2 regions of the Priestia sp. 53B2 genome follow, and region 1 is predicted to be linked to the other one. Evidence: riboswitches for the same ligand, from Rfam matches in the RefSeq annotation. Region 1 holds a riboswitch; the other holds the start of a gene.

Region 1 (4,427 bases):
GCTGGATTTTCTTTTTAATTTTTAATAACTCGTTCTTTTTAATAACAACGTAAATAATACGTTTATCTTTGTTGGCGTAGTAGCCATATCCGTAAAAGATGGTAGCTGCATTTCCAAATTCACTGGTGATGACTTGTGCTATGTCTTTGTATTGATCAGACATAATCGTCATTGCTTTTTTGTTGTGGAAACCTTCGATAACGACATCTACGATTTTGGCACAAAGATAGACGAATATAAAAGTATAGAGCGTGTTGTTGACGCCAATAGCAAAAACCAATGCTAAAATAATGACGCTGTCCATATAGAACATGCTTTTAGAGATATTGTAGCCTTTTGTATAGTTTAATAAATAAGCTAAAAGAGTTGTTCCACCGGTAGATCCATCTGCGATAAAAATGAGAGCAAGTCCTGTTCCCATTAGTAAAGCCCCGAATACAATTCCTAAAATCATGTCGTGAACGTGAAAAGGAATATAGCTGACTAGACCGAGGAAAACGGACGTCATGACAGCTCCTAAAATAGTATAGAGAATCGTTTTTTTTGTTAGGAATTTATAAGCTAAGGCAATAAATACAAGGTTCAGGAGGAAAGTGCTGATACTTGTAGGAATATGAAATAAATAATATAAAACAAGAGCAATACCAACCGTACTGCCGTCACCTAATTTATTTGGAATAACAAAAAAATCAATCGATGCAGCAACTAAAAGCGCTCCGGCAATAATTAAAATGATGTCTTTATAGATTGTTTTCAATATGCAAACCTCCTTAATCATTAGGGTATTTTCACGTGGAACCTTATTTTTACTAGTGGTTCACAAATAATGAAATAAAAAACGTCTTAGAAATTGTCTAGTTATAAAACTGATCAACTTCTAAGACGAAGAATTACGATACGTGTATAGGTGTTAATCCTGCTTTTCTATGCTTCGATGTCACCGATTATATAAACCTCTGACCGCTATGTCAACGCTGTGAGAGATGTTCAACTTTTCAAAAAATAGAAGGCGGTTTCCTACATAAAAAAGAATCCTTTGCGATGGCGCAAAGGATTTTTAAATTTATTAGAATAGGGGGAATACGTTATTAGGATTACCATTTTCATAAATTAATATACCTTTATTTTTTAAAAAAATTTATTTGTTAATGACGATTGAAAGTTTGTAATTCACATGCTGATTTAGCTCTGTCAAAAAATCATTTAGTTCTTCATTTGAATGAAATTTGCATTCTAATAAGTAGCAGCCATCGCCGCTGATTCTAAAGTTGTTGATAACATACTCCTGCTGACTTTCTAAAAATGTAAGGTAGGGGTGGTGATGAATGCTCTGCGTATAGATATTTAAAAATGCATGGATGGTGTAGCCGAGTTTTCGTTCATCAATGTTAATTGTATAGCCTTTGATAATGCCTTCATCTTCTAGCTTTAATACTCTAGCAGAAGCGGCTTGTCCGGTTAAATGCACTTTTTCTCCTAATTCTTTCATCTTTATACGTCCATTTTTTGATAGCTCTTCTAGTATGCGTTTATCTGTGTTATCTAACATCGCTACAAATCCTTTCGTATTTCAAATCAAAAGGGTTAACTACTTGATGTCACCTGTGTATACTGATACGTCTTCTATTTTATACTAAAGAAAAGTAAGAAAAAAGAGCCGTCAATATGCCAGATATAGAAACCGGCAGTAGTTTGTAAACAGCTAGATTGACGAAAACTTAAGCTTGCTGTATGATTCTTTGAGTGTTTACGTGGTTCGTAACCATCCCACGTTAAAAAACTAAGGAGAGAATAGTAAGATGAATATAAGAACACTTTGCGTCAACGGTCTTTTAGCTGCTATGTATATTGCTGTCAGCATGTTAATCCAGCCGTTTGGCTTCACCAATATCCAATTTCGTATATCGGAAATGTTCAATCACTTAATTGTGTTTAATAAAAAGTACGTGTACGGCATTGTGCTAGGAGTATTTCTGACGAATTTGTTTTTTTCACCAATGGTCGCTTATGATCTGGTGTTTGGGGTAGGACAATCTGTGCTATCATTACTCATTACCATTTTTTCTATGCGCTACATTAAAAATATGTGGGCTCGTATGCTTGTTAATACACTTGTATTTACGTTCACGATGTTTATTATTGCGTTTGAACTGCACTTAGCATTTGATTTACCATTTTTCTTTACATGGTTAACAACGGCCGTTGGTGAGTTCATTGTTATGCTTGTTGGAGCACCAATTATGGCGGCAATTAATAAACGTGTACAATTTAATAAGCTAGTTGGATAAAAAAGATGCGGCTGTGATAAATCTCACAGCCACATCTTTTTTTCTTTGTTATTCTATAGGTGTAGTGATAAACCCCTTATTTATTGAAGAGCTTTTCACGCATGGACAAATTACCCATATCTAGCATGTAAAAAGAGCAGATCGCGTTTGCGTTCTGCTCTTTTTGCGTAAGGCAATAGGAAGTATTCAGTTAGATTATTTTGATAGAATGAGTGATAAATCTCACAGCGCATTCTTTTTTCTTTTGTTACGATATACATATAGTTGGCAAACTCCTTATCGAAAAGTTTTTCGCACAACAACACATTACCTATGCGTAGCAATTAAAAAAGCAGACCGATGACGGTTTGCTTTTTTAATTGTATTTTTTACCATTAAATAACTTTTTTGAGTTATAATTGTAAAATAACCTTTGTACTAGAGAGGGGATTGTTTTTTGAATAGAAAGTTAGGAATTCTTGTTTTATTAGCGTTAGCCATCTTATTTGCCGGGTGTTCAAAAGAAGAAGACAACGTTCCTTTAAGAGAACTAGAAAAGATAAGTATTAACGTAATCAAAGAACAAAAAATGAAGCAAGGAATTCCATATGAAATGGAATTAGTAAACAAGAGCGATTTGACCATCAAACAAAATAATGTATTTTTATCGTATCCTTTAAAAATGAAAAACGGTTATTCTGATAATAAATTTAAGGTGTTAGCAGAAGGAAATAAATTAAATATCAAGCCAAAACAAAAGGTGAAGTTAACGGCATTTCTTCCTTATAAAGGAACTAATAAAGAAGCGTTAGCTATTGATGAGCCTGACGTAAAGTGCATAGGGTATTGGAATAAGCTTGATGACTACCATCAATTTTCTTTTGGAGGATCCTTGAAGTAAGAATAATATATAACTATTTGTTAAATGGTGGAACTGAGCGTAAGTGTTTGATAAAGGTGGTGAATGAACAGTAAGTGTAGACACGGATAGATTGATTAGCTTCTTTATTTTATGGGGAACACCCGCTGTTTTTAGTATAGTAGAGTACTGTAAACTGAGTAAAACTGAAAAAAAAGAAGCTATAAGAGACTTAACATCTGTAAAATCTATTGTAACAACAGGATTTATATTGACCGGAGGAGTTATGGCGAGTTTAGGCAGGTTGTTATCTCTGCTGCCTCTGCACGTTATAGGTACTTTTAGTTTAGTCATTGGTGGTGTCGTGGGCGCTATTGAAGCATGGGAGATAGAAAGAAAGAGAAGTATTGTTATCCTTGTTTTGATAGTATCTATGATTGCTCTTACATTTATAATATAAATTCTCCATGTAACAAGAGCTGCTCAAATTATGAGCAGCTCTTATCAGTTTCTTACTTATTGTGTTTCAAGCTACTGATCTTTTTTCTTTAACGTAAGAGCGAGCAGGAACGAAACGACGGCGAAAGCGATGGCTACATAATAGACGGTATGAACCCCGCTTGTCATACTTTTTATTTGTAACAGCGTTTTATTTGTTTCATTTGATTGTTGAATAAAGTGCTTAGAAGCCATGGTCATAATACTTGTATACAAAGCGGGTCCAATCGCGCCTGAAACTTGGTTAATCGTATTTGAAATAGCTGAACCGTGAGCATGAAGCGGTTTTGGTACTTGATTTAAAGCCAGCGTCATCACGGGCCCGATGCTTAAACCTACGCCGATTGTAAAGGCTGCGTATAAGATGGCTGCAGCCGTCGTGCTTGTTCCGCTTGAAATAGTAGTGAATAAACTTAAGATAATTGTTAAAAGGACTAAGCCCGTTAAAAGCAGCGGTTTAAATCCAATTTTGTCAAACAAACGTCCTCCCACCATAGCTGTTAGAGCAAGCGTTACGCCCCCTGGAAGCATAAGAAAACCTGTTTGCAAAGGAGACAGTCCCGCAGCCGTTTGGAAATATAGCGGCAAAATTAACATCATTGAAAACTGAATCATCATAATAAGAAACATTAAGAAAATAGATCTTGAAAACACAGACGATCTAAAAGGCTTCATATTAATCATGGGAGAATTCAGCTTGCTTTGCTTTCTGACAAATAAAGCAAGCGCTATGACGCCAATTATGAGCGTAAGCCATACGATAGGATTACTCCATCCCGTCTCTTCACCAGCTGCGCTAAATC
Region 2 (4,427 bases), on a different contig from region 1:
GTATCCAGAGAGGTATAAAAGTCGTTCTGTTGTCTATTGGAGCGATAAAGTAAATTCACCTCTTTTGATTTTACAGGGTGATCATGACTGTAAAGTTCACCACACTCAGGCTGAAAAGCTTGTGAAACAACTAGATGAGCAGGGAAAAGAATACAAATACGTACTGTACAAAAACGGAGATCATCCGCTAACTGCTTATTATGATCAATATAACGCGGAAATTGATAAATGGTTTAAAATACATTTAGCTAAGCAGTAAAGAAATTGGAAGCAGTTTTGATGAATGGAAAAGAGCAGCTTGTTTTATCCTACTACATGTAAGCATATAAAAAGGGGATGAAGCAAAATGACTCAGTCTAAAAGTCAAAAAGAGCGTCAGTGGAATGTACGAAAACAATCACAAAACCCATCGCATGGAAAAGTAAAATCTTTTGAAGAACTATCAGAAGAAATCACGCCTAAACGTAAATAAGGTAACCATCATATAAAGGAAGACACAAAAAAGGAGAGCTGAAGCTCTCCTTTTTCTATGTTTGTTTAGGGATTTGTGGACCACATGCCCGCAGATTTGATAAAAATCCGCGGATGCAGTTTTAATTGTGCTACCATAATTTCAGCTAGGTCTTCAGGCTGCATCACTTTATCAGGATTGCCATCCGTTAAGTTTTCTTTATATGCTAATTCTGTTGCTACTGTACTTGGTGTGAGAGCTGTTACACGAATATTGTGTTTTCGCACTTCTAGCGCTAGAGATTCGGTTAAGCCGAGCACGCCAAATTTTGAAGCGCTGTAAGCACTTGTAACGGGAGCGCCTTTTTGACCAGCAGTGGATGAAATATTGATGATGTCTCCACCATTTTTTTCGATTAATTGAGGGAGAACAGCGCGCGTTACGTAGTAAACGCCCATTAAATTCACATCGATAATTTGTTTCCACTCAGCTGGGTCTAGCTCTAAAAAGCTTCCGAATTTACCGATTCCCGCATTGTTGATTAAGATATCCGTTGCCCCTAATTTTATATGTAGATGCTCGACTGCTGCGTTTACTTCTTCCATAGAAGAAACATCTGCTGTTGCATAAGCAACTTGTACATCAAATGCTTCTAGTTCAGAAGCAACAGCCTTTAAATCTGCCTCTGTACGAGCAATTAAACCGATATTTACGCCTTCTTTTGCTAATTCAATCGCAGTTGAACGACCGATGCCTTTTCCTGCTCCTGTAATAAGAGCTACTTTGCCTTTAAGTGATTGTGCCATGTATAGACTCCTTTCAATGTTCCGCATAAACATTCTTCATAATAACAAAGAATTATCCATTACTATCCTATAGAAATGCACAAATGATGTCAAAAATAAAGATTATTAAAAAGGCTTCAAGTATAAATTTCCTTTTCATACAAAAACTATAGAGACTAAAAAGAAGAAATTCCGTTTTTTTTCGTTCAATGTAGTGGAGGATGAACAATGCGTATAAAAAAACTATCTGAGTTAACGAATAAATCCAAACAGCGGAAAGAAAAAGCTGATGAAGCGAAGGACTCTAAGAAAACTAGTGCTTCTTCTACACAGGAAGAGCAGAAATTATCGGAGAGGGTGGGAGATAATTTATCCCGCATGAAAAAAGCACTGGGACAGAGCACGGACTTAGTTGTGCGAGAGTTTCGAATTTCGATTGAAGAAAAATTCACTTTAGGTGTTGCTTACATCGACGGATTAGTAAATAAAGACGAAGTTGAACACTATGCGCTGGACTCCATTATGCACTATCACGATGAACATTTAACACATGATGATGGCATCGTTAATATGTACGAATTGATTAAAAGCTATAGTTTGGCAGCGGGTGAAATCATGGAAGCAAAGACATTGGATGATACTCTTCTTCATGTTTTATCAGGAGATACCGTGCTGTTTTTAGAAGGGTATCAAACGTATATTGTGGCAAGTACAAGAGGGTGGAGAGACAGGGCTGTTTCTGAACCCCAATCTCAGACCGTTGTAAGAGGACCTCGAGACAGTTTCACAGAAACACTGCGAACGAATACCGCATTGATTCGGCGCCGAATAAAATCTCTACAGCGTACTTCAATTATTTTGAAAAATATTACTGGCCGTTTTATCTATTTGTACTAAGCGTCTGTTTTCCGTTATTATTTATTGCGCTTTCTTATATAAAGAAAAATAAGGCAGCTAAAGGCGATAGAAGCCAACAAACATAGCATTATTTATACGCATGTGGTATAGTATACGATGACAATTCAAGAAGAAACGCCGTACACGTTTGTATATGTACGGGAGAGGTTCGAGAACTCCCTCTATAAAAAACTAAGATCATCGTTGATGACAAAAGACACGGTTTTAGCGTGTCTTCTTTCACGTGCTTTTCTATCAACACGTCTTTTTGACGTGTATGCTGGAGAGGACGTGTATCTTAGTTGCTTTTTAGGGAGATTGCTGAAAAAGAGCAGTCTCTTTTTTGTGTTATAAAATTAGCCACAAAGGGAACGAACGGTTCAATAAAGTTTCTTCTTCTTTTGATTTCAATCAAAAAGGAGACGAACAGTAATGATGAAAAATGAAAAAGCTATTGTTGTATTTAGCGGAGGTCAAGATAGTACAACATGTCTATTTTGGGCTTTGAAAAACTTTAAAGAGGTAGAAACGGTTACTTTTCAATACGGTCAGCGTCATAGTCAAGAGATAGAAGTAGCAAAAGCTATCGCAGCTGATTTAGGTGTGAAGCATACCGTACTAGATATGTCACTTTTAAATCAATTAGCACCAAATGCCTTAACGCGAGATGATATTGAGATCGAGCAAAAAGAAGGAGAGTTGCCTACAACGTTTGTGGATGGCCGCAATCTGTTATTTTTATCATTTGCAGCCGTACTGGCTAAAAACAGCGGAGGCCGTCATATCGTAACAGGCGTTTGTGAAACTGATTTTTCAGGGTATCCAGACTGTCGAGACGTATTTGTGAAATCGTTAAACGTCACGCTTAATTTATCAATGAACTTCGAGTTTGTGATTCATACGCCGCTTATGTGGATTGATAAAGCAGAAACGTGGGCGTTAGCGGATGAGCTAGGAGCGCTTGAATATGTGCGTGAAAAAACATTAACGTGCTACAACGGTATTGTTGCTGACGGGTGCGGCGAATGTCCCGCATGTCAATTGCGAAAACGTGGGTTAGATCAATACCTGCAAACAAAAGAAGGAGGAGAGAAATAATGCTGCAACAAATGTACCCTCAAGTATTTCATGACTATGAATATGAACTGAACAAAGATATGCAGTTTGCTGCGGCACATTTTGTTCCTCACACAGAAGCAGGAAAATGCCGTCAAGTCCATGGACATACGTATTTTGTAAATCTAACTGTTGCCGGAGATACATTAGACGAAGCGGGCTTTTTAGTAAACTTTGCGCTATTGAAAAAAATTGTTTCTGGTCAATTTGATCATACATTATTGAACGATCATTCTATCTTTAACGAAGAAAATCCAAATGATTTTCCTACAACTGAAGTTGTTGCTCGTAAAATTTATGAGTTGGTTCAAGAATATCTAGACACACTACCAAATAAGCCTTCTTGCGTACAAGTATTCGTGCGGGAAACGCCGACAAGTTACGTAGTTTACCGCCCAAAGAAGGTGAAAAAACGTGGCTAATACAATTCCAGTACTTGAAATATTCGGACCAACGATTCAAGGGGAAGGAATGGTTGTAGGACGTAAGACGATGTTTGTTCGTACCGCAGGCTGTGATTATTCCTGCAGCTGGTGTGATTCAGCTTTTACATGGGATGGATCAGCTAAAAACGATATTCGTCAGCTAACAGCAGAACAAATTTGGACGGAGCTAAAAGAAATTGGAGGAGAGTGCTTTGATCACGTCACCATTTCTGGAGGAAACCCTGCGCTTATCAAGGCAATTGGTTCACTTGTAGAGCTTTTGCACAGTCATGGGGTAAAAGCAGCTCTCGAAACACAGGGAAGCCGTTATCAGGATTGGTTCCTAAAGATCGATGATTTAACGATTTCTCCTAAGCCTCCAAGTTCATTAATGAAAACAAATTTCTCCGTATTAGACGATATTATAGAGACATTAATAAAGGAAAAACGCATGGCGCATATAAGCATAAAAGTCGTTGTATTTAATGATGAGGACTTTGAGTATGCAGAGGCTGTTCATGAACGTTATCCTGAGGTTCCATTTTTTGTTCAAGTAGGCAACGAGGACTTAACGACAATCGATAATGCGTCGTTAACACAAGAATTGCTTAAAAAGTATGAGTGGTTAATCGATAAGGCAGTGGCAGCTAAAAACATGAACGGTGTAAGAGTTCTGCCGCAGGTTCACGCCCTTGTTTGGGGAAATAAACGAGGCGTGTAAGCGTGTAGCAAAAAATTTACAAAAAAAAATAA

The links. Region 1 has a riboswitch for preQ1 ahead of ACN6NE_RS13525 (QueT transporter family protein). Riboswitches for the same ligand answer to the same signal wherever they lie in the genome.
Region 2: another riboswitch for preQ1. It lies ahead of queC (7-cyano-7-deazaguanine synthase QueC); the one in region 1 lies ahead of ACN6NE_RS13525 (QueT transporter family protein).

The regions. Positions count from the first base shown of each region.
Region 1 covers NZ_JBLZXA010000018.1:18,581-23,007, forward strand. Annotated here, with positions in the region: gene ACN6NE_RS13515 (YitT family protein) at 1-757, opposite strand, end outside; gene ACN6NE_RS13520 (Lrp/AsnC family transcriptional regulator) at 1,139-1,549, opposite strand; PreQ1 riboswitch class I at 1,746-1,790, shown strand; gene ACN6NE_RS13525 (QueT transporter family protein) at 1,800-2,288, shown strand; gene ACN6NE_RS13530 (hypothetical protein) at 2,725-3,168, shown strand; gene ACN6NE_RS13535 (hypothetical protein) at 3,260-3,586, shown strand; gene ACN6NE_RS13540 (DHA2 family efflux MFS transporter permease subunit) at 3,658-4,427, opposite strand, start outside.
Region 2 covers NZ_JBLZXA010000020.1:630,531-634,957, forward strand. Annotated here, with positions in the region: gene ACN6NE_RS17310 (alpha/beta hydrolase family protein) at 1-259, shown strand, start outside; gene ACN6NE_RS17315 (DUF6254 family protein) at 347-472, shown strand; gene ACN6NE_RS17320 (3-ketoacyl-ACP reductase) at 538-1,257, opposite strand; gene ACN6NE_RS17325 (spore germination protein) at 1,465-2,133, shown strand; PreQ1 riboswitch class I at 2,292-2,335, shown strand; gene queC (7-cyano-7-deazaguanine synthase QueC) at 2,566-3,231, shown strand; gene queD (6-carboxytetrahydropterin synthase QueD) at 3,231-3,671, shown strand; gene queE (7-carboxy-7-deazaguanine synthase QueE) at 3,664-4,395, shown strand.